Regions from separate parts of the Bradyrhizobium sp. ORS 86 genome, predicted to be linked through region 3. Evidence: predicted binding sites of a transcription regulator. Region 3 holds the regulator's gene; each other region holds the start of a gene.
The links. The regulator HrcA, encoded in region 3, represses chaperone genes, less so after heat shock. The targets are predictions, from matches to a motif close to GTTAGCACTCNCNNNNNGNGAGTGCTAAC.
Positions count from the first base shown of each region.

Region 1: P6U25_RS08425 (co-chaperone GroES) is a predicted target of HrcA. The motif match lies at 3,797-3,825, and genes of this name have one in related genera.
Region 2: groES (co-chaperone GroES) is a predicted target of HrcA. The motif match lies at 4,892-4,920, and genes of this name have one in related genera.

Region 1 covers NZ_CP120699.1:1,825,358-1,832,808, forward strand. Annotated here, with positions in the region: gene sfnG (dimethylsulfone monooxygenase SfnG) at 693-1,793, shown strand; gene P6U25_RS08420 (acyl-CoA dehydrogenase family protein) at 2,237-3,433, shown strand; gene P6U25_RS08425 (co-chaperone GroES) at 3,869-4,183, shown strand; gene groL (chaperonin GroEL) at 4,271-5,920, shown strand; gene P6U25_RS08435 (nodulate formation efficiency C protein) at 7,281-7,451, shown strand, end outside.
Region 2 covers NZ_CP120699.1:6,635,711-6,643,161, forward strand. Annotated here, with positions in the region: gene P6U25_RS30560 (glycosyltransferase family 2 protein) at 1-63, shown strand, start outside; gene P6U25_RS30565 (ChbG/HpnK family deacetylase) at 60-899, shown strand; gene P6U25_RS30570 (DUF2076 domain-containing protein) at 1,019-1,873, shown strand; gene P6U25_RS30575 (L,D-transpeptidase) at 2,027-2,833, opposite strand; gene P6U25_RS30580 (protein phosphatase CheZ) at 3,146-3,922, shown strand; gene P6U25_RS30585 (hypothetical protein) at 4,174-4,689, opposite strand; gene groES (co-chaperone GroES) at 5,017-5,313, shown strand; gene groL (chaperonin GroEL) at 5,474-7,117, shown strand; gene P6U25_RS30600 (antibiotic biosynthesis monooxygenase family protein) at 7,303-7,451, opposite strand, start outside.
Region 3 covers NZ_CP120699.1:165,330-172,780, forward strand. Annotated here, with positions in the region: gene P6U25_RS00770 (hypothetical protein) at 1-336, shown strand, start outside; gene pncA (bifunctional nicotinamidase/pyrazinamidase) at 438-1,148, shown strand; gene grpE (nucleotide exchange factor GrpE) at 1,170-1,775, opposite strand; gene hrcA (heat-inducible transcriptional repressor HrcA) at 1,879-2,967, opposite strand; gene rph (ribonuclease PH) at 3,125-3,838, shown strand; gene rdgB (RdgB/HAM1 family non-canonical purine NTP pyrophosphatase) at 3,850-4,485, shown strand; gene hemW (radical SAM family heme chaperone HemW) at 4,472-5,629, shown strand; gene P6U25_RS00805 (penicillin-binding protein activator) at 5,838-7,037, opposite strand; gene rsmI (16S rRNA (cytidine(1402)-2'-O)-methyltransferase) at 7,258-7,451, shown strand, end outside.

The DNA of each region.
Region 1 (7,451 bases), 1.7 Mb from region 3:
CGTAATTGCCGCCGCGGCGATATCAGCTCCGCTAAACGGTGCGCAGATGATCAAACCCGATGTTCGCATTCGATCGCCTAGAATTCAGGCGGCCGTAACTTCGTTCAAGCGATGAGGCGGCGTCTTAAAGCGACTGATTAAGTGGTCGATCGTGTACCGCCTGGGTCGACAGCCGCAAATGCGCGGGCGCCAAAGCGAACGTCGCACTCGGAAAGGCCGTGTTCGAAGGTCGCATCGTTGGGATCGATGCGCTTGGCATTCGGTACTGCTGAACAAGCTCGCGACCAGAGCTGCAGCAATAAACGACGCGTTCAACGCGAATAAGAGAACGTTGCTTTCCCCGACCGCCTGGAAAAGAGTGCGCCTTGGACTCGCGCGTGATCGGTTTCTCTGCGAGTATCAGTTGCTCGCCGAGCGCGCTTGCGAGGGAGAATGCGGATGACTTGCTCTGGCCTCCTTGATCAATCTCGAACATGCGTCGCATCGTTGACGCCGTGCCGTGCGGCCTGTTGCTGACGTACCGAGCATGCGCCGGCGGCGATCAGCTGACCTGAGCCGCGCCAACCGTCCCGTAAATCACATCTAACGACGGCTCGAACGAGCGGCGTCGCAACGGCTGGCACACGGCAGCCTGGGTGCTTCGTTGCGCCAGCGTCACGTCCTACTCCAGCCAAAACCGTTGAGGTACCTTCATGAGCACCAGCAATGATTCGATCAAATTCGCCTACTGGGTCCCGAATGTCTCCGGTGGTCTTGTCATCAGCAAGATCGAGCAGCGCACCGGATGGGACATCGATTATAACCGCCGCCTGGCGCAGATCGCGGAGCAGGCGGGGTTCGAGTATGCGCTGAGCCAGATCCGATTCACAGCCGGTTATGGGGCCGAGTTTCAGCACGAGCCTGTTGCTTTCAGCCATGCGCTACTTGCAGCAACGAACAAGCTGAAGGTGATCGCGGCCCTTCTTCCCGGACCATGGAATCCGGCTGTTGCGGCCAAGCAGATCGCAACCATCAGCCAGCTCACCGAAGGCCGCGTCGCGGTCAATATCGTCAGCGGCTGGTTCCGCGGCGAGTTCGCGGCAATCGGCGAGCATTGGTATGATCATGACGAACGTTACCGGCGCTCGGAAGAGTTCATCCGGGCACTACGCGGCATCTGGACTCAAGACAGCTTCACGTTCCGCGGCGATTTCTATCGCTTCAAGGACTACACGCTGAAGCCGAAGCCGGCGCCGCCTCTGCCAGAGATCTTCCAGGGCGGCAGCTCGCGTGCGGCGCGCGACATGGCGGCGCGGGTATCGGACTGGTACTTCACCAACGGCAACTCGGTCGAGGAGATCAAGAAGCAGGTCGACGACATCATGGCCAAAGCCCGCGCAAACAACCGTTCCGTCAAAATCGGCGTCAACGGCTTTGCCATCGCGCGCGACACTGAGGCCGAAGCGCGCAGCGTCCTCAATGAGATCATCGACAAGGCCGATCCGGAGGCCGTCAATGCCTTTGGGCGCGAGGTCAAGAACGCCGGCAAGGCGTCGCCGGAAGGTCAGGGCAATTGGGCGAAATCAAGCTTCGATGACCTCGTCCAGTACAACGATGGATTCAAGACTAATTTGATCGGCACGCCGGAGCAGATTGCCGAGCGCATCATTGCGCTTAAGAAGGTTGGCGTTGACCTCGTGTTGCTCGGTTTCCTGCATTTCCAGGAAGATGTCGAATATTTCGGCCGCCGCATCATTCCGCTGGTCCGCACGCTGGAAACGAACATGGCCGGGCACGTCCAGGCGGCCGAATGACAATGGTTGACGTGACGACGATAGCAGCAAGTGCGGACCGCCTTGCGCCAGATGGGGTCTTGCTGAGCCGGCGCTCTCTCTGGCTTGTCGGCCGAGCGGTCCGGCGATGGCACAGTTGCGGCCGGTGCGCTTGCGTGCGGAGATCTCGCTGACGTTCGAAGCACCGCGGCGCTCGGTGACATCGAGCCTGAAGTCGTGGCGGCGAAATGCGAGCCCTGATCGGAAACGGGACGCCGCGCCAAGGCTGGATCCGGTATCGTGCGCGCTTTGCCGATGTGGTGCAGCTGGCCGAGCACGCGGGTCGCGTGCACATTCCAGACCCTCGCGGTGTACTCGCCCGCGTGGCTGCCGAGCTGCGTCTCGGCGGCTCGTCGCCGGGGCGATCTTAACGGAACGTTGCCGACGCAGGCTCTCGCTTGACACTGCCCAACAGGAGAATGACCATGACCAACGACAACTTCGCTCACAGGGCCGACGACGACGCCTACGCTCGGCTCGACGCGGCGATCGACGCCACCGTAAAGGTGAACGCCGATCGCAACGACAAGGAGAGCCGATTTCCGCGGGAGAATCTCCACGCATTGTCGGACGCCGGCTGGACCGGCGTGCTGAACGAGGTGCAGTTCGGCGGGCTCGACTGCAGCCATATCGACTTCGCCGAGGCTGCCTGTCGGATCGGGCAGGTCGATGCCTCGACCGGCCTCGTCTACGTGATGCATGTCGGCGCGGCGCAGACCATCAATCTGTTCGGCAGCACCGATCAGAAGGAGCGATGGCTCAAATCGAACAATGGACGACTGCTCGGCACTTATTCGACCAGCGAGCGCGCCACCGGCGGGCACTGGTGGTACAATCTGTCCGAAGCGTCGCGAGATGGCGAGGACTATCTCGTCAACGCCGAGAAGTCGTTTACGACTAGCTCGGGCCAAGCCGACTATTATGTGGTCCAGACGCGCACTCCGGGCGCCAAGGATCAGGCCGACATCGTGTTCTTCATCGTCGACGGCACGTCCCCCGGCATTGAGTCACGGCCATGGGATGCGCTGGGTGTCAAGGCTAATCATTCGGGCGCAATCCGCTACATCAACGTGCGTGTACCACAACGCGACAGGCTTGGTGCCGAAGGGCAGGGCAAGGAGATTATCTATGACGGGGTGTCGCCCGTCTACTTGATTGGGCTCGGCTCTGTCTGGGAAGGTGTGGCGCGCGGCGCGCTGAACGCGGCGGTCGCGCACACCACACGCTTCGTGCATAGGGACCGGAACAAGAGTCTTTCGGACTACCAAGCGATCCGGCAGGAACTCGGGGCAGCCAAGGTGCTGGTCGAGACGCTGCGGCCTTGGCGCAACGAACTCGCGGGCCAACTGGACGCGCTGTGGCGCGCTGGCAGGCCGCAGAGTGAAATCCTTATCCCGCTGACCGAGTTCAAGGTGCATGCCGCCGAAGTCGCCAACAAAGTCGCGGCCACGGCTCTGACGGTAACGGGCGGCTATGGGTACCATCGGGGGCCGATCGAACGCGCCTTCCGCGACGCGCGCGCGGCCATCGCGATGGGGCCCTCCAATGTGATCGCGCGCGATTGGATCGGCAAGGCTCTGGTCGGTCTGCCGCTGGAGCTGTTCTACGAGGGGGGAGAATAGTGAGGATTGAGAACTGCTCGCAACATTGTCTGCTATCTGCGGCTGAAAAGAATAAGAGCATCTACTTTCAGATGCAGTGCCGTTTCCGGCCGTCAGAGATCTTTCAGGATTCTTATGCGAGCCCAACCGGTGGCAAGTCCCGGACCCAAGGACGCCTTTAGAAAACTCGAAGTCGTTCCCGCTACCTGCTGGCCGGGTTGGGCGTAGCCCGAGGCATAATGGGGCCACCAAATCGTCTTGGCTTTGGTCGGAAGGTCCCGTCGGCAAACGGCGGGCTCCTTCTTTAGGTAGGGGGTAAGCGCCAATTTTTTTGCTACAGACCCTTGCTCCGGAAGAAGCCTGTCCTATTTCAGTTCCGCCTGCATTAGCACTCGCCGGCATCGACTGCTAACAGTCGAGAAATTGTCAACTCGTGCAAGTAGTTAGGAGGACTGTATGAATTTCCGTCCACTTCATGACCGCGTCGTTGTCAAGCGCATCGACGCCGAAGAGAAGACCGCTGGCGGCATCATCATTCCAGACACAGCCAAGGAAAAGCCCTCCCAGGGCGAAATCATCGCCGTCGGCCCGGGCGGCCGTGACGAGGCTGGCAAGTTGATCCCGATCGACTTGAAGATCGGTGACCGCGTGCTGTTCGGCAAATGGTCGGGCACAGAAGTCAAGATCGACGGCCAGGAGCTCTTGATCATGAAGGAGAGCGACATCATGGGCGTTCTCACCGAAATATCTTCCAACAAGAAGGCCGCCTAACCCACTGCTCGCACCGCTCACCCCTGAGGAGCGCCTGCCGGGCGTCCTATCCAGGGTGAGATGAAATGAAACTCAGGGAAATCAACTATGTCAGCTAAAGAAGTCAAATTCGGAGTAGACGCACGCGACCGCATGCTGCGCGGCGTCGACGTTCTCGCCAACGCAGTGAAGGTCACCCTCGGTCCGAAGGGCCGCAACGTGGTGCTCGACAAGTCGTTCGGCGCTCCCCGCATCACCAAGGACGGCGTCACCGTCGCCAAGGAGATCGAGCTCGATGACAAGTTCGAGAACATGGGCGCCCAGATGGTGCGCGAAGTCGCTTCCAAGTCCGCTGACGCGGCCGGCGATGGCACCACCACGGCGACCGTGCTGGCGGCTGCAATCGTCCGCGAGGGCGCCAAGGCGGTCGCCGCCGGCATGAACCCGATGGATCTGAAGCGCGGTATCGACCTCGCGGTCGAAGCCGTCGTTGCGGACCTGCAGAAGAACTCCAAGAAGGTCACCTCGAACGAGGAGATCGCCCAGGTCGGCACCATTTCGGCCAACGGCGACGCCGAGATCGGCAAGTTCCTCGCCGACGCCATGAAGAAGGTCGGCAACGAGGGCGTCATCACGGTCGAGGAAGCCAAGTCGCTCGAAACCGAACTCGACGTCGTCGAGGGCATGCAGTTCGACCGCGGCTACATCTCGCCCTACTTTGTCACCAACGCCGATAAGATGCGCGTTGAGATGGACGACGCCTACATCCTGATCAACGAGAAGAAGCTCTCCTCGCTGAACGAGCTGCTGCCGCTGCTCGAGGCCGTGGTGCAGACCGGCAAGCCGCTGGTCATCGTCGCTGAAGACGTCGAAGGCGAAGCGCTCGCAACCCTCGTCGTCAACCGCCTGCGCGGCGGCCTGAAGGTCGCGGCCGTCAAGGCTCCGGGCTTCGGCGATCGCCGCAAGGCCATGCTGCAGGATATCGCGATCCTGACCGGCGGCCAGGCCATCTCGGAAGACCTCGGCATCAAGCTCGAGAACGTCACGCTGCAGATGCTCGGCCGCGCCAAGAAGGTGATGATCGACAAGGAGAACACCACGATCGTCAACGGCGCCGGCAAGAAGGCCGACATCGACGCTCGCGTTGCCCAGATCAAGGCGCAGATCGAGGAGACCACCTCGGACTACGACCGTGAGAAGCTGCAGGAGCGTCTCGCCAAGCTCGCGGGCGGCGTCGCGGTGATCCGCGTCGGCGGCGCGACCGAGGTCGAGGTGAAGGAGCGCAAGGATCGCGTGGATGACGCGATGCACGCGACCCGCGCGGCTGTCGAGGAAGGCATTTTGCCGGGCGGCGGCGTCGCGCTGCTCCGCGCCACCGAAGCTCTCAAGGGTCTGCGCACCAAGAACGACGACCAAAAGACCGGCGTCGAGATCGTGCGCAAGGCATTGTCGTGGCCGGCCCGTCAGATTGCCATCAACGCCGGTGAAGACGGCTCGGTCGTGGTTGGTAAGGTCCTGGAGAAGGACCAGTACTCTTACGGCTTCGATGCGCAGACGGGCGAGTACAGCAACCTGGTCTCCAAGGGTATCATCGATCCTACGAAGGTCGTGCGAGCGGCGGTCCAGAACGCCTCCTCCGTGGCGGCGCTCTTGATCACCACGGAAGCGATGGTCGCCGAGTTGCCCAAGAAGAACGCTGCCGGCCCCGCAATGCCTCCGGGCGGCGGCATGGGTGGCATGGGCGGTATGGACTTCTGATCCAGTCGCGTCACGCGGAACGCAAAAATAAGAAAGCCCCGGCAGCAATTGCCGGGGTTTTGTTTGCTCATCGATAAAGCGGGTCACTAAGGCCGTCGACGAGGCTCGTTCCCTTGGAACCGTGTTGGAATACCGTCGTCCAGCTTGCATCGGGCAATGTGAGGCGCGAGAGCTGTATTGGCGAGTCATACCTGACGTTGCCACTCATCCCGGAGCGTGCCAGCGATGTGCATACTCCAGGAGGGCGGTCACTCCGGATCGTTGCAGATCGTGTGCCCGATGGGGTGCAACTGTAGTCTCAGCCCCCTGTAGGGCCGGCGGCGCAATCCTCGCGGCACGGCTCTGTCCTCAGCATTATGTGGCGATTCAATAAGGCAGCGCAGAGTGAAGGACCCAGAGGCTGTCGCGGTAGTCATCTCAGCGCTCCGGCAAGTTCACGGCGACGATATTGCTCGCGCACTCCTTGCTGACGGAATGAGCCTAGCTGTTCTTATGGACGCGGTTTTCTCTCTATCAATGCGGAATAGCGAGGCGGTTCGAATGATCGCCAGAGCGTTAGACTCTCGCGATTTCGTCGTCTCCCCTGACGTCGGCTCGCTTTGGCACGTAAAGTATTTATATGATCGCCCAGGGTCCATGACCGTCGTCGATATGCTGGTACTGACACCTGAGAAGACGTTCATGAGCACTGAAATTTCGTTGCGGCTGCCGATCTGACCTGAGGCGTCAGTGCCGGGGGATCGCTCGGCAAATGCAATGGACAATAAGCCAGAGCAATCACCTGTTCGAAATAGCTGGTTGATCGTACGTCTGGTAACGTCAGCGCGCAATCCGTCGTGCTGGTATATGAACGTTCTGCCGTCCGAGCCCGGCGTCGAAGCCGACCTTCACCTAAATCTGCCGCCCGAGCGAACAAACGGAATATGAGTCCCACGCGTACGACCTTGTTCGGGCGGTCAGACCAAGTTGGACTCCGTGCCCGCGAATTTCGGCCGACGGATATTGCCTGATCATCACATCGACCACGCTGCAAGTGGAAGCATTCCGATCAGCGCGCCGAGTGCTTGCAAATCAATCACCTTCAACAATCTGTAACGACGTTAGTATTCTTCAGTATCTTTCCCACGACCGCTTCACGGTTGGACTGTACTGAAGGATTCGAGTGAGCGCACCCAACCATTCCTGGTAGGTGCATTGGATGCTTTCTGGCATACAGTTGTTCTAGATTGCCAGCACCTCGCTTCTCTCGAGACTCTCAACAGGTCGCGTTGGCCCGGCGGGACCAGAGCTGCAGCAAAAAAAATGAGTCTAATCTAGCGCTCCGCTCAAGCGTCGGCGCTGACCAGTCGCGATGACGAAGATGACGAAAATGATCAGAAGGTGCATGCTTTGGCTCTGTCTCGACCTCTTGTTGATTTGCCCAGGTGCCGTGGTCGTCGCGAGCAGCGATGTCAGAGCGGAGGACAGCATCCTTGTCGACAAGGTCAAGTCAACCTGGCGATCGCAAGACGGTGACACTATCGAGCAAATC
Region 2 (7,451 bases), 1.2 Mb from region 3:
ACCGAGAAGCGCGCCGACGGCACGGCGGCCGAAAGCACCACGACGCGGACCGCGGCCGAATGAGCGATGCTCTGCGTCGCATCTGGCTGTGTGCCGACGACTACGGACTGAGCGACGGTGTCAACCGCGCCATCCGCGACCTGATCGAGCGCGGCCGCCTCAACGCAACATCGGTGATGACGGTCACCCCCGCGATCGGCCGCGAAGCGGCGGCCGCACTGCAGGCATCCGTTGCAAAAAGTCCGCGCTGCGCGATCGGCCTGCATGTGACGCTGACCGCGCCGTTCCGGCCGCTGACGCTGCATTTTCGTCCGCTCGACGGCGACATGTTCCTGCCCTTTGCCAAGCTGCTGCGCGGCGGGCTGTTGCGGCGGCTGGACGCCGAGCTGATCCATGCCGAAGTGCTGGCGCAGCTCGATGCCTTCCACGAGCTGTTCGGCCGCGCGCCCGACTTCGTCGACGGCCATCAGCACGCGCAGCTCTTCCCGCAGGTGCGCGACGGATTCCTGAGCGCGGTGAAGGAGCGTGCCCCGGATGCCTGGGTGCGGCAGGGTGGACGCAACGCCCCGCTGGCGCAGCGGCTCGCCGCGCCGAAAGCGCTGGTGCTGGATGCGCTCAGCGCGCAGTTCCGGAAGAAAGCGGCAAAGCTCGGCCTGCGCTTCAACCCGGCCTTCGATGGCGCCTATGATTTCGCGCGCGCCCCCGATTTCGGCACGCTGATGCGCGGCTTTCTCGACGGCCTGCCGGAGGGCAGCCTCGTGATGTGCCATCCCGGCTTCGTCGACGAGACGCTGAAAAGCCTCGATCCGCTGACCACGCAGCGCGAGAAGGAGCATGCCTATCTCGTCGGCGATGATTTCCCCGGCCTGCTCGCCCTGAATAAAGTTACACTGGCCTGACAAGGTTCAGGCCTTTTGTCGCATACGTAAATTTAATTCGGCTCCCTACTCCTTGCGCCACAAAACCCGCCTACATCTCGGGCGCGCTTCGAAGTCTTTCGACGCGATGGAGAACCGCCATGACACCGCAAGAACGCCAACTGATCGACGACCTCTTCGACCGGCTCGCCAAGCTGGAGAACGCCCCGCGCGACAACGAAGCCATGTCCGCGATCATGCAGGGCCTGCGCAGCGCGCCGAACGCGGTCTATGCGCTGGTGCAGACGGCGCTGGTGCAGGACGAGGCGCTCAAGCGCGCCCACGACCGCATCCAGGAACTGGAGGCCGCGGTCGGTCAGCAGCAGGGCGGCCAGCAGCAATCCGGCGGCTTCCTCGATTCGATGCGCGACGCGATCTTCGGCCAGAACCAGCCGCACGGCTCGGTACCGCCGGTGCGCGCGCCCGACATGGGTAGCCCGGATCCGGGCAGCCGCCCGGTCTGGAACTCGGGCCAGGCGATGCGCGAGGCGCAGGCCGGCAGCGGCTATGGCCAGCCTTACGGCCAGGGCCAGCCCTACGGCCAGCCGCAACCCTATGGCGCGCCGCAGCAGCCGCCGTTCGGCGGCGGTGGCGGTTCGTTCCTCGGTACCGCGGCGGCAGCCGCGGCCGGCGTGGTCGGCGGCTCGCTGTTGATGAGCAGCATCCGCGGCTTGATGGGCGGCCACCAGGCCTTTGCCGACGCGGGCGGCCTCGGCAGCGGCGCGCGGCCGTGGGGCGGCGACCAGTCGTCGAGCGATCTCGCGCGCGACGCCGGCATCAACGACATCGGCGCGTCCGGCCGCGACAATGACAATTCGCGCGCCGGCCTGTTCGACCAGGCGTCGAACAACAATAATGACGACGACAACTATGCCGACAACGATCACGATTCCGACGACTACGATGACGACGGCGGATTCGACGATGGCGGTGACAACGGCAGCGACTACGCCTGATCGATTTCCTGAAACGAAAAACGGCCGCTCGCATCGAGCGGCCGTTTTGGTTTGATCGATGGTAGCCCGGATGGAGGCAAGCGCAATCCGGGAAGATCGAGCCGCGAGCGAGACGGCTCCCGGATTTCGCTTCGCTCCATCCGGGCTACTTTCTCACATCACCACGACCTTGGCGCCGACATTGACGCGGCCGTAGAGGTCGATCACGTCCTCGTTGCGCATCCGGATGCAACCAGAGGAGACGTTGGTGCCGATGGTCCAGGGCTCGTTGGAGCCGTGGATGCGGTAGAGCGAGGAGCCGAGATACATCGCGCGCGCGCCGAGCGGATTCTCCGGCCCGCCCTCCATGTGCCGCGGCAGGTCGGGACGGCGCGCCAGCATTTCCGGAGGCGGGGTCCAGTCCGGCCATTCCCGCTTCGCCGAGATCGTCTTGACCCCCGCCCAGGTGAAGCCGGGACGGCCGACGCCGATGCCATAGCGCAGCGCCTTGCCGTCGCCCTGCACCAGATAGAGGAACTTGTTCGGGGTATCGACGACGATGGTGCCGGCGCGCTCGGTGCCGTGATAGTCGACCAGTTGCTTCTCGTATTTCGGATCGAATGGACGGAGCCTTGGATCGCCGGCCGTGTCCTGCTGCTGGTAGATCATCTGCTGCTGCGGATCCATCGGCGGCAGCGGCTCGCGGTTGCCGTAATAGGCCGGCTGCTGCTGATAGACCTGCTCCTGGTAGGACTGCGCCGCCGGTCCGTCGCCGAACAGGAACTCGATGAAGCCCCCGCCCAGGTTGGAGCGCTGCGGCTGCACATAGGCGGTGCGCATCTGCGGCTGCGGCGCTCGCCGATTGGCGTAGATTATCGTAGGCTCGGGAAGCGGCGCGGCATCGATCGCCAGGGCCTGATGCGGAGCTGCAATAAGCGAAGAGGCGCCGGCGAGCAGCGCAAGACTGGTTTTCTTGAACATCGACGTACTCTGTACTGTTTCGTCGTGACGCGTTGCAGACTGGCGCCTGCACACCTGCGCCGCTGCACGTGGTCAATAAGCAATGAAAACCGCATCGGTCTGGTAAACGTCACGGGCGTTTCGATTCACCACGTCGTCACGCGCATCGGGTTTTGTCCGGTAGCGTTTATTTTGCGTGAATGCGCGAGCCGCATGGTTAATCGGCGGTTTGAAACCGCGTCGCGGCACGCTCGGCAAATTGTTCCGGCGTGAACCTCACGTTAAATCGCCGCTGTCTAGAACGGGCGCAGTCATTGGGGCGGGAATGAAATCATGTCGGTGAAGCGTAAGCGTTTTCGTGTCGAGCAGGCCATGATCGGCGATGTGGCAATGCCGGAGCCGGAGGCTGCCGGTGGCGCCGATATCGGTCCGATGCATCGCGAGATCATGGACGAGCTTCGCTCGATCCGCGCACAGATGGCCGCGCCGCGCGCCGCCGGCAACGAGACCGCCGAGGCGATCGTGGCGCGCGAAGTCGCCGAAGCGCATGCGCTGCTCGAGACCTATCGCGCCCAGGTCGAACAGTGCGAGAAGCTCAAGGTCGAGCTCGATCTGATCCACGATGCGATCAGCCGCACCAAGCGCGAGATCGCCGTGCTGCACGGCAAGAGCTTCAACGGCGAGGAAATGGCCAAGGTCAATGGCGAGCTCGGCGCGGTCGTCGGCGGCACCGAGCAGGCCACCCAGCAGATCCTCGAGGCGACCGAAGCGATCGACCAGGCCGCGACCGCGCTGTCGAAGAATATCACGCCGGATCAGCAGAAGCTGCTCAGCGAAGATATCCAGGAGCGCGTGATCGCGATCTTCGAGGCCTGCAACTTCCAGGATCTCACCGGCCAGCGCATCAGCAAGGTGATGCAGACGATGAAGTTCATCGAGCAGCACATCAACGAGATGATGGACATCTGGGGCGGCGTCGATGCCATCAAGGCGCACGTGCCGCCGATCGTCGACACCCGCGAAGGCGATGCCCGCCTGCTCAACGGTCCGAAGCTCGACGGCGATGCCGGTCACGCCTCGCAGGACGACATCGACGCGCTGTTCGATTGAGAAGCGTCAGATCAGAACAAAAACGCCGGCCCAAAGGCCGGCGTTTTTTGTTTCCCCGCCCGTTGACGCCATTGCCTTCTCCCCTTGTGGGAGAAGGTGGCGCGAAGCGCCGGATGAGGGGTTCTGTCAGCGAACGCAGGACGAAAGAGACCCCTCACCCGGATTGCATCTGGCGATGCAATCCGACCTCTCCCACAAGGGGAGAGGTGCACCATCGCTGCGGCACGAGTTAAAGTGAGGATTTTTACCGATCACGCCCTGGGCGCGCAGCGGACATAGACCATGTTGCCGTAGCGCACGGCGGCGTCCTTGTCGACGAAGCGGGTGACCAACACGCGGCCGTCGAAGGAGATAATCTCGCGGTCCTGCTCGCCGGGCGTCGGACCGGGCGGGCCGATATAATTCTTGCCGCTCGGCGACCCCTTCAGCCGCAATTCCTGCGGGGTAGCCTGGTCGGCCAGATGCATGATGACGCCGCCATTCTGACCGGCACCGATCACGTAGGGCTGCTTGCACTGGGCGCGCGCGGCGGCCTCGGTGCGGGCGCGGTCGGCGGGATTCTGGTACGAGGCGAGCCCCCAGCGGCCGACGATCTCGTCGGGCCTGATTGAGGCCGGCATTTCCGGAGCCAGGCCCGGCCCGGGCCCCGGCTCGGGGTTCGACGATAGTGACGGCAAGTTCGTGCTGCTGCATGCCCCCAGGGTTATCGTCAGCGCCGAGACAGCCGCGAACCGTGCGACCAATCGCGCGTTGAGTGACCTGATCATCTGTATCATCCCCCCGACAATGTCCCAGCCGCACCCATCCCGGCAGCCAAGCGTAAAACTTAAGACCGAGCAATGACGTCCGACGAAATTGCGGCATCGCTACGATTTGGTTTCCGTCTCACCATCCTATATTGGCCTCACCAAGGCCTTAACCCCGGTTTGCTTGACAGAAACAGCGCCAGGCCATATTTCCCGGCGCGCAATTAGCACTCTGGCACCACGATTGCTAAATGGTGGCCGGGCGTCCCGCCCGGCGCCGACCCGGACCGGCATCCAACGCCGGGCTCGATGAACCAGACCTGAAACCAGCCTCCAAGAGGGAACGTCATGGCTAAATCCAAATTCCGCCCGCTGCACGACCGCGTCGTGGTCAAGCGTATCGATGCCGAGGAGAAATCCAAGGGCGGCATCATCATTCCGGACACGGCCAAGGAAAAGCCTTCCCAGGGCGAAATCGTCGCCGTCGGCCCGGGTGGCCGCGACGAGGCCGGCAAGCTGATCCCGATCGACCTCAAGACCGGTGACCGCGTGCTGTTCGGCAAGTGGTCGGGCACCGAGGTCAAGATCGACGGCGAGGAGCTCCTGATCATGAAGGAGTCCGACATCATGGGCGTGCTGGTCTGATCGCCACTCAATTGCGCGGCCGCTACACCCATTCGTCGTCATGCCCGGGCTTGCCCCGGGCATCCATCGTTCTTCGAAAGATGGATCGCCGGGTCAAGCCCGGCGATGACAGGTGCGGGAGCAGCAAGCGCATCTTTCAAAGCTGACAGGAGTTCAAGATATGGCTGCCAAGGACGTAAAATTCGCCGGAGACGCCCGCGAGCGCATGCTGCGCGGCGTGGACGTGCTCGCCAATGCGGTGAAGGTGACGCTCGGGCCGAAGGGCCGCAACGTCGTGATCGAGAAGAGCTTCGGCGCCCCGCGCATCACCAAGGACGGCGTCACCGTCGCCAAGGAGATCGAGCTCGAGGACAAGTTCGAGAACATGGGCGCGCAGATGCTGCGCGAGGTCGCATCCAAGACCAACGACACCGCCGGTGACGGCACCACCACCGCGACCGTGCTGGCGCAGGCGATCGTCCGCGAAGGCGGCAAGTCGGTCGCCGCCGGCATGAACCCGATGGACCTCAAGCGCGGCATCGACATCGCGGTCGCAGCCGTGGTCAAGGACCTCGAGAAGCGCGCCAAGCCGGTTGCTGCCTCCTCCGAGGTTGCCCAGGTCGGCACCATCTCGGCCAATGGCGATGCCGCGATCGGCAAGATGATCGCGCAGGCGATGCAGAAGGTCGGCAATGAGGGCGTGATCACGGTCGAGGAGAACAAGTCGCTCGAGACCGAGGTCGACATCGTCGAGGGCATGAAGTTCGACCGCGGCTACCTCAGCCCCTACTTCATCACCAACGCCGAGAAGATGACCGCCGAGCTCGAGGACGCCTACATCCTCCTGCACGAGAAGAAGCTCTCCGGCCTGCAGGCGATGTTGCCGGTGCTGGAAGCCGTGGTGCAGTCCGGCCGTCCACTGCTGATCATCGCCGAGGATGTCGAGGGCGAGGCGCTGGCGACGCTGGTGGTCAACCGCCTGCGCGGCGGACTGAAGGTCGCCGCCGTCAAGGCGCCGGGCTTCGGCGATCGCCGCAAGGCGATGCTGGAGGACATCGCGATCCTGACCGGCGGTCAGTTGATCTCCGATGAGCTCGGCATGAAGCTCGAAAGCGTCACGGTGAACATGCTCGGCCGTGCCGGCAAGGTCGTGATCGACAAGGAGAACACCACGATCGTCAAGGGCGCCGGCAAGAAGAAGGACATCGATTCCCGCGTCACGCAGATCAAGGCGCAGATCGAGGAGACCACTTCCGACTACGACCGCGAGAAGCTGCAGGAGCGTCTGGCCAAGCTCGCCGGCGGCGTCGCCGTCATCAAGGTCGGCGGTGCGACCGAGATCGAGGTCAAGGAGAAGAAGGACCGTGTCGAGGACGCGCTGAACGCGACCCGCGCCGCGGTGCAGGAAGGCATCGTGCCCGGCGGCGGCGTGGCGCTGCTGCGCGCCAAGAAGGCAGTCGGCCGGATCAACAACGACAATGCCGACGTGCAGGCCGGCATCAACATCGTGCTCAAGGCGCTGGAAGCTCCGATCCGCCAGATCTCGGAGAATGCCGGCGTCGAGGGCTCGATCGTTGTGGGCAAGATCCTCGAGAACAAGTCGGAGACCTTCGGCTTCGACGCCCAGACCGAGGACTATGTCGACATGGTCGACAAGGGCATCATCGACCCCGCCAAGGTGGTGCGCACCGCGCTGCAGGACGCCTCCTCCGTGGCCGGCCTGCTGGTGACCACCGAAGCCATGGTCGCCGAGCTGCCCAAGGACGCGGCGCCGGCGATGCCGGGCGGCGGCATGGGTGGAATGGGCGGCATGGGCGGCTTCTAAGCCTCTCGCTCCCATCTGCATCGAGATCGAAGGCCGCCTCCGGGCGGCCTTCTTTTTTGTAGGAGCTGAAGCCTGATGAAGTTCGGTTGAGCTGGCGCGGCAGCGGAAGTTCACCTCTCCCCGTCGTCGGGGAGAGGTAAACCGAATCCGTGGCCGGCCCGGCTTCGATCCATATTCATCGCGCGCTACGCGACGCAGACGCCTGGGACCGCGACCTTCTGGAACAGATGCGGGGACGCCACGGCTGACGAGGGATACGCCGACAGCTTCGCCCTGAACTCGGGATTTGCGAAGGCGGCCCGGAAGGCGGCGGTCGATTCCCAGACCGCGTAAT
Region 3 (7,451 bases):
GCCAAGCCCTTCATGATCCTTGGCGTCGTCGCCTCGACCGCGGCCTCGCCCGACGATCGCGGCCGGTTCGCCCAGCAGGTCGCCACCACGATCCCCGGCGTCCGCGACGGACGCATCACGATGTCCGAGCCCATCCGGATCGATGGCCAGCCCGGCTACGAGACACGGATCGACGCGACCAGCGGCAAGGACAATACGCCGGTGACCATCGTACAGTGGCTGCGGTTCGGTTCGCAGTCGTCCGTGCGCATCATCGGCAGCTCACCGCGCACGGACTGGGGGACGGCGTTCCCACGCTTCCGCGCGGTGCGCGACGGCATTGAGCCGCGCGGCTGATCCCGCGTCCCGCAAGACGCGCCGAAGAAAATCGGACTTTCGCCGGCAGACAGACGGAACTAGCCTCCTCGCGCGGGTTCACGCGAGCGGGGAGAGGAACGATGTTGGATCGACGACAGGTTGTTGCGGGTCTCGGCGCGGCGGCCCTGGCAGCCCTGGTTCCAGGCCGGCTTTGGGCGGCGACGATCCGGCCCGATGATGCCTCGGCGCTGCTGGTGATTGACGTCCAGAACTGCTTCCTGCCCGGCGGCAGTCTTGCGGTGAAGGACGGTGAGCAGGTGGTGCCTGTGATCAACAGGATCGCCAAGAGCTTCGCCAATGTGGTGATGACCCAGGATTGGCACACGCCTGGGCACGTCTCCTTCGCCTCAACCCATTCCGGCAAGAAGCCATTCGAGGTGATCGATCTTGCCTATGGCAAGCAAGTGCTGTGGCCGGACCATTGCGTGCAGGGCACCGATGGCGCCGCACTGTCGAAGGATCTCGCAATCCCGCAGGCCGAGCTGATCATCCGCAAGGGCTTCCACAGGGATGTCGACAGCTACTCCGCCTTCACCGAGGCCGACGGCAAGACCACCACCGGACTTGCCGCCTATCTGAAGGCACGCAACGTCACGCGCGTGTTCGTGGCCGGCCTCGCCACGGATTTCTGCGTGGCCTGGACGGCGCTCGACGCCCGTAAGGCCGGCTTCGAAACCTATGTGGTGGACGACGCCTGCCGCGGCATCGACACCCAGGGCTCGCTCGCCAAGGCGTGGGCCGACATGGACAAGGCCGGCGTCAAGCGCATCCAGTCGTCGGATATCGCCTAAGCAGATTGCGAGGTCGGACCCTCAGGCCGTGAAATCGGCAGCCGGGGCGGCCTTGGCGCCGCCCTTGGAAACGCCGACCAGCGCCGGACGCAGCACGCGCTCGCCGATCATGTAGCCGGCCTGCACGACCTGGACGACGGTGCCTGACGGCACCGACGGGTCCGGCACTTCGAACATCGCCTGCTGGAAGTTCGGATCGAACTTCTCGCCCATCGGATCGAATTTCTTCACGCCGTTCTTTTCCAGCGCGCTGAGCAGCGAGCGCTCGGTCAATTCGACGCCTTCGATCAGCGCCTTCAGGCCGGGATCGGCGGCTTCCTTGGCCTCGGCCGGAACGGCGTCGAGCGCGCGCTGCAGATTGTCGGCGATCTCGAGCACATCGCGGGCAAAGCCGGTAATGCCGTAGGTCTTGGCATCGGCGACCTCGCGGCGGGTGCGCTGACGGAGGTTCTCCATCTCGGCCAAGGTGCGCAGCGTCTTGTCGCGCGCCTCCGCCAGTTCCTTGGCCAACGCCTCGGCCGACCCGACCTCGGGATCATCAGGCATGACGTAGGGTTTGGAGACCACAGGCTCACCCGTCGGCGCCGGATTGTCGGTATTGTCATTCGTCCGGTTCGGATCGGTCATGGCTTGCCTTCTCGAAAACTCGCGTCGGTTCAAATCTTGGGGATTGGTCAGGCGGGATATCGTGCTTTGGCGGCGAAAATCAAGCGGTCCCTCCGGCTTCCGGTCAGCCGCCCAGGATCTTGCTCACGATGCGCGCGGCGTAATCGACCGTCGGGATCACCCTGGCGTAATTGAGCCGCGTCGGTCCGATCACGCCGAGAACGCCGACGACCCGGCCCTGGGCATCGCTGTAAGGCGCCATGATGGTTGAGGAACCCGACAACGAGAACAGCTTGTTCTCCGAACCGATGAAGATCCGCACCCCCTCGCCGCGTTCGGCACGGCCGAGCAGATCAATCACGCCCCGTTTGGTCTCGAGGTCGTCGAACAACGACTTGATGCGCTCGAGATCGTCGAGCGCATGCAGATTCTCGAGCAAATTGGCATGGCCGCGCACGATGAGCTGCCGATCCTCGTGCTCGCCGCCGGACCAGCTCGCGATTCCGGCCGCGACGACCTTCTGGGTGAGCTGGTCCAGTTCGGCCCGGCTCTGCGTCAACGCGGTCTCGAGCTCGAGGCGCGCTTCGGCCAGCGTCCGGCCACGAATCCGTGCATTGAGGAAATTGCTCGCTTCGGTCAGCGCCGAGGAGGGAACACCTGGTGGCAGCGCCAGAACGCGATTTTCGACCTGACCGTCTTCGCCGACCAGCACGACCAACGCCTTCTCGGGCTCCAGCCGGACGAATTCGATGTGCTTCAAGCGCGCGTTCGACTTCGGCGTCAGCACCACTGCCGCAGCGCGGGTCAGGCCCGACAGTCGCATCAGCGCTTCCTCGAGCGCAGCCTCGACCGTTTGCGCGCGACCGACCGAGGCAAGCTGGGTCCGGATCGACTGCCGCTCGTCCTCGGTGAGATCGCCGACTTGCATCAAGGCATCGACGAAGAAGCGCAGACCGAGCTCGGTCGGCAGCCGGCCGGCCGAGGTGTGCGGGGCATAGATCAGGCCGAGTTGCTCGAGGTCCGACATCACGTTGCGGACCGACGCCGGCGACAGCGGCAGGGCGATCAGGCGCGAAATGTTGCGCGAGCCGACCGGCTCGCCGGTCGCCAGATAGCTCTCGACGATTTGACGAAAAATGTCGCGCGAACGCTCATTGAGCTGAGCCAGCCCCGCATGCGGTGCGATCAAGCCTATCGGATCGTGGTGAGCCACACTCCAGTCCCTCACATTGCCCCTAATTTGTCGATCCGGGAGGCCGGTGACAAGCATGCATTCGGCCCCCAGAACCAGGGCCGAAAACCCTTGCCGCTGCTCCTTCCCCCTCCTACAAGCACGGCCAGCCACTTCTCTCGGATTTTTGGAGGACTTCATGCGGCCAAGCCGCCGTGCGCCCGATGAACTGCGTCCCGTGTCGCTGGAACGCGGCGTCGTCAAATATGCCGAGGGTTCCTGCATGGTGAAGTTCGGCGACACCCATGTGCTGGTGACGGCGACGCTGGAGGAGCGGTTGCCTCCCTGGCTCAAGGGTCAGGGCCGGGGCTGGGTCACCGCCGAATACGGCATGTTGCCGCGCGCCACCCTGGAGCGCACCCGACGCGAGGCCTCGGCCGGCAAGCAGGGCGGTCGCACAGTTGAAATCCAGCGGCTGATCGGCCGTTCGCTGCGCGCGGCCATCGATCTCGAAGCATTGGGCGAGCGCCAGATCACCGTCGATTGCGACGTGATCCAGGCCGATGGCGGCACCCGCACCGCCTCGATCACCGGCGCCTGGGTGGCGCTGGCCGACTGCATCAACTGGATGAAGACCCGCAACATGCTGAAGACCAACGTGCTGCGCGACAATGTGGCGGCGATCTCCTGCGGCATCTACCAGGGCACACCGGTGCTCGATCTCGATTATGCCGAGGATTCCGAAGCCGAGACCGACGCCAATTTCGTCATGACCGGCGATGGCCGCATCATCGAGGTGCAGGGCACCGCCGAGAAGACGCCGTTCTCGCAGGACGAATTCCTGGCGCTGATGGCACTGGCACGCAAAGGTGTCGCGCGTCTGGTCGACTTGCAAAAGATCGCGGTGGCGTAGTCAGATTGGTTATGCATCGCCGAATCACCGGAAGGCTCGTGATCGCCACCCACAATCCCGGCAAGCTTGCCGAGATGCGGGAGCTGCTGGCACCGTACGGTGTCGAAGCGGTATCCGCCGGTGAGCTCGGCCTCGCCGAGCCCGAAGAGACCGGCGATAACTTTCGCGCCAATGCGGCAATCAAGGCGATCGCGGCGGCCAAGGCGACGGGATTGCCAGCCTTTGCGGATGACTCCGGACTCGTGGTCGACGCGTTGGACGGGGCGCCGGGCATCTATTCGGCGCGCTGGGCCGGCGAGGGCAAGGACTTCATGGCCGCGATGACGCGGATCGAGCGCCTGCTGCAGGAGCGCGGCGCTACCACGCCGGACCGCCGAAGTGCACATTTCGTTTCCGCGCTGTGCGTGGCATGGCCGGACGATCATCTCGACGAGGTCGAGGCCCGCGTCGATGGAACCTTGGTCTGGCCGCCGCGCGGCACGGCCGGCTTCGGCTACGATCCGGCCTTCCTGCCTGACGGCCACGCGCGGACATTTGGCGAGATGACCAGCATCGAGAAACACGGCCTGCCGCCGCTCGGCCTTGGCCTGTCGCATCGCGCGCGCGCCTTCGTGAAGCTCGCGGAGATCTGCCTTGAGCCGCACTGAACGAGCAGCCTTCGGCGTCTACGTGCACTGGCCGTTCTGCCTGTCGAAATGCCCGTATTGCGATTTCAACAGTCATGTGCGGCATGCGCCGGTCGACGAAGAGCGCTTCGTGCGCGCGTTTGCTCGCGAGATCGAGACGACGGCGGCGCGCGTTCCGGGCCGCGAGGTCTCCTCGATCTTCCTCGGCGGCGGCACGCCCTCGTTGATGCAGCCGCAGACCGTCGGGGCGGTGCTCGACGCGATCGGCAAGCACTGGTCGGTGGCGCGCGATGTCGAGATCACGCTCGAGGCCAATCCGACCAGCGTGGAGGCGACGCGCTTTCGCGGCTATCGCGCAGCCGGCGTCAACCGCGTCTCGCTCGGCGTGCAGGCGCTCGACGACGCATCGCTGAAGGCGCTGGGGCGCCTGCACACGGCCCGCGAGGCGCTCGATGCGGTGGCGATCGCGCGCTCAGCGTTCGATCGTTATTCCTTCGACCTGATCTATGCCCGGCCCGAGCAGACGCCACAGATGTGGGCGAGCGAATTGAAGCAGGCGATCTCGGAGGCGGCCGAGCATTTGTCGCTCTATCAGCTCACGATCGAGGAAGGCACGCCGTTCTTCGGGCTGCATGCCGCCGGAAAGCTGCAGACGCCCGATGAAGCGGCCGCGCGCGCGCTCTACGACGTGACGCAGGAGGTCTGCGCGCGCGAGGGCTTGCCGGCCTACGAAATCTCCAATCACGCCCGCATCGGCGCCGAGTGCAGGCACAACCTCGTCTACTGGCGCGGCGAGGAATATGCCGGCATCGGCCCCGGCGCGCATGGCCGACTCGACATCGACGGTGTCAGGCACGCGACCGCCACGGAGCGACGCCCCGAGGCATGGCTGCTGAATGTCGAGGAGCGCGGTCACGGCGTCGTCACCGATGACAGCCTCAACAGCGAGGAGCGCGCCGACGAATTCCTGTTGATGGGGCTGCGGCTCGCCGAGGGCATCGATCCCGAACGCTATGCGGCGCTGTCGGGTCGCCAGCTCGACCCGCACCGCATCGCCGTGCTGCGCGAGGAAGGCGCCATCGCCGTCGATGCCGACGGTCGGCTGCGGGTGACGAAGTCGGGCTTCCCGGTGCTCGACGCGGTCGTTGCGGATTTGGCGGCTTAGGCGCACGCTGCCAAAATATCGAAAACAACCCCATGCAAAGGAGCTGGCGGGTGCCGGCGCTCGACCCGTCGGGCAAATCAGGGATGGCCAGCGCCTGACGAGAATTAGAGCGTTTTCGAGCGAAGTGGATACCGGTTCGCGTGAAGAAAACGCGTCAAAACAAGAATCTAGAGCTTCGGTTCTGATTCAATCAGAACCGAAATTTGCTCTAGGCGCCGAAGCTCTTTGGTGAGCCGGCGACGGCTGTGCTGCCACCCGATGCCACCTTCATGACGGCAAGGCCGCGTTCGTTGGTTCCGTCCGAGCGAAAGCGGAACAGGCCGTCAATGCCGGCAAAGCCGGAAGGGTTGGTCAGCGTTTCCGGTGCAAAGCGCTGCGCACCCTGCGTGCGCGCCAGCGCCGCGACCAGCGCAACGGCGTCATAGGCAAGTGTCGCGGTGCGTACCGGCTCGCCGCCGAACTTGGCGCGGTAGCGACCCGCAAAGCCGCGGAAGCCGGCCGGATCGGGCGCGGCATAGAGGCCGCCTTGCAAGACAGGGCTCGCGAACACGCGCGGATTGTCCCACAGCCCTGTACCAAGGAGCTGGATGTTGTGCAGATTGGCGCCGGCCGCGGTCAGCGCATCGGCGGTGGCGACGACCGAATCGCCGTCGTCGGCAAGCAGGAGTGCATCGGCCTGGCCGAGTGTCTGCGCCACATTCCGCGCCGGCGTTGCACGATCGGCGCCGTATTTCTCGAACACGACGAGGCGGCCGTTCTTGCGACTGACCACCTGCTTGAAGGCGGCCTCGACCACATTACCGTAGGCGTTATCAGGGACCATCGCTGCAAAGGAGCGCTTGCCGATACCGGACGCATAGTCGACGATGCGATTGATATCGGACTCCGGCAGGAAGCTCAGGAGATAGACGCCGCGTCCGGCGACGCTCGAGTCGGTCGAGAACGCGATCACGGAGATTCCGCGTTGCCGCGTCAGTTGCGCCGCGGCCGGCACTGAGCCCGCGAACAGCGGCCCCAGAATGATCTCGGCTCCCTCGGACAGCGCCTGCTGGGTTCCCTGCGCCGCGCCCTGTGCGCTGCCGCCATCGTCCTTGATCAGGAGCTGAATGTTCGGATTCTGAAATTCGGCGAGCGCCATTTCGGCGGCATTCCGCATCGACTGCGCGGCGACGCCCGCATTCCCCGCTGCCGACAGCGGTAGGACCAGCCCGACCTTGACCTGCCCCGTTCCGATCGCTTGCGGCTGTTGCGGCGGTCCTGAAGGGCCGGCCTCCGGGGTGGAGAATTGATTGAGCGTTTGCTGCACGCCCGAGCAGGCCGCCAGCAGTGGCGCGCCCACGATAAGGCCAAGCGCGGTCCGCCGGGTCGCGCCCGACAGCGGGGACTTGCGGTGATGGGGGCCTGTCATCGTCTCTCTTCTCTTGACCGACCATGATCGGCCAGGATTCCATCCAGCCCTGATCAGGCCGGTGGATTCAGGCATATTGTCGGCGAATAGTTAACCAAAACAAAAGGATTATGGCCGTGCCGGACGCTTGCCGGCAGGCTCTGGTTTCTTGGTTCGGCTGCGCTCAGCCAACACCGCTGCCGGTGTAGCGCAAGCACGGCCGTCCCTCTAGATTGTCATTATGCGCACAAAAGCCAGTTCCTTGTACGGCCCCGAGGCCACTGCGGGTACTTCGACCAGGACCTATTCCGTCGGTGGCCAGATACTGGCGGCCCCCAAGGCGGCGCCGGGGCTATATCTGGTAGCGACCCCGATCGGCAATCTCGCCGACATCACCCTGCGCGCGCTGGAAACGCTGGCCGGTGTCGACCTCAT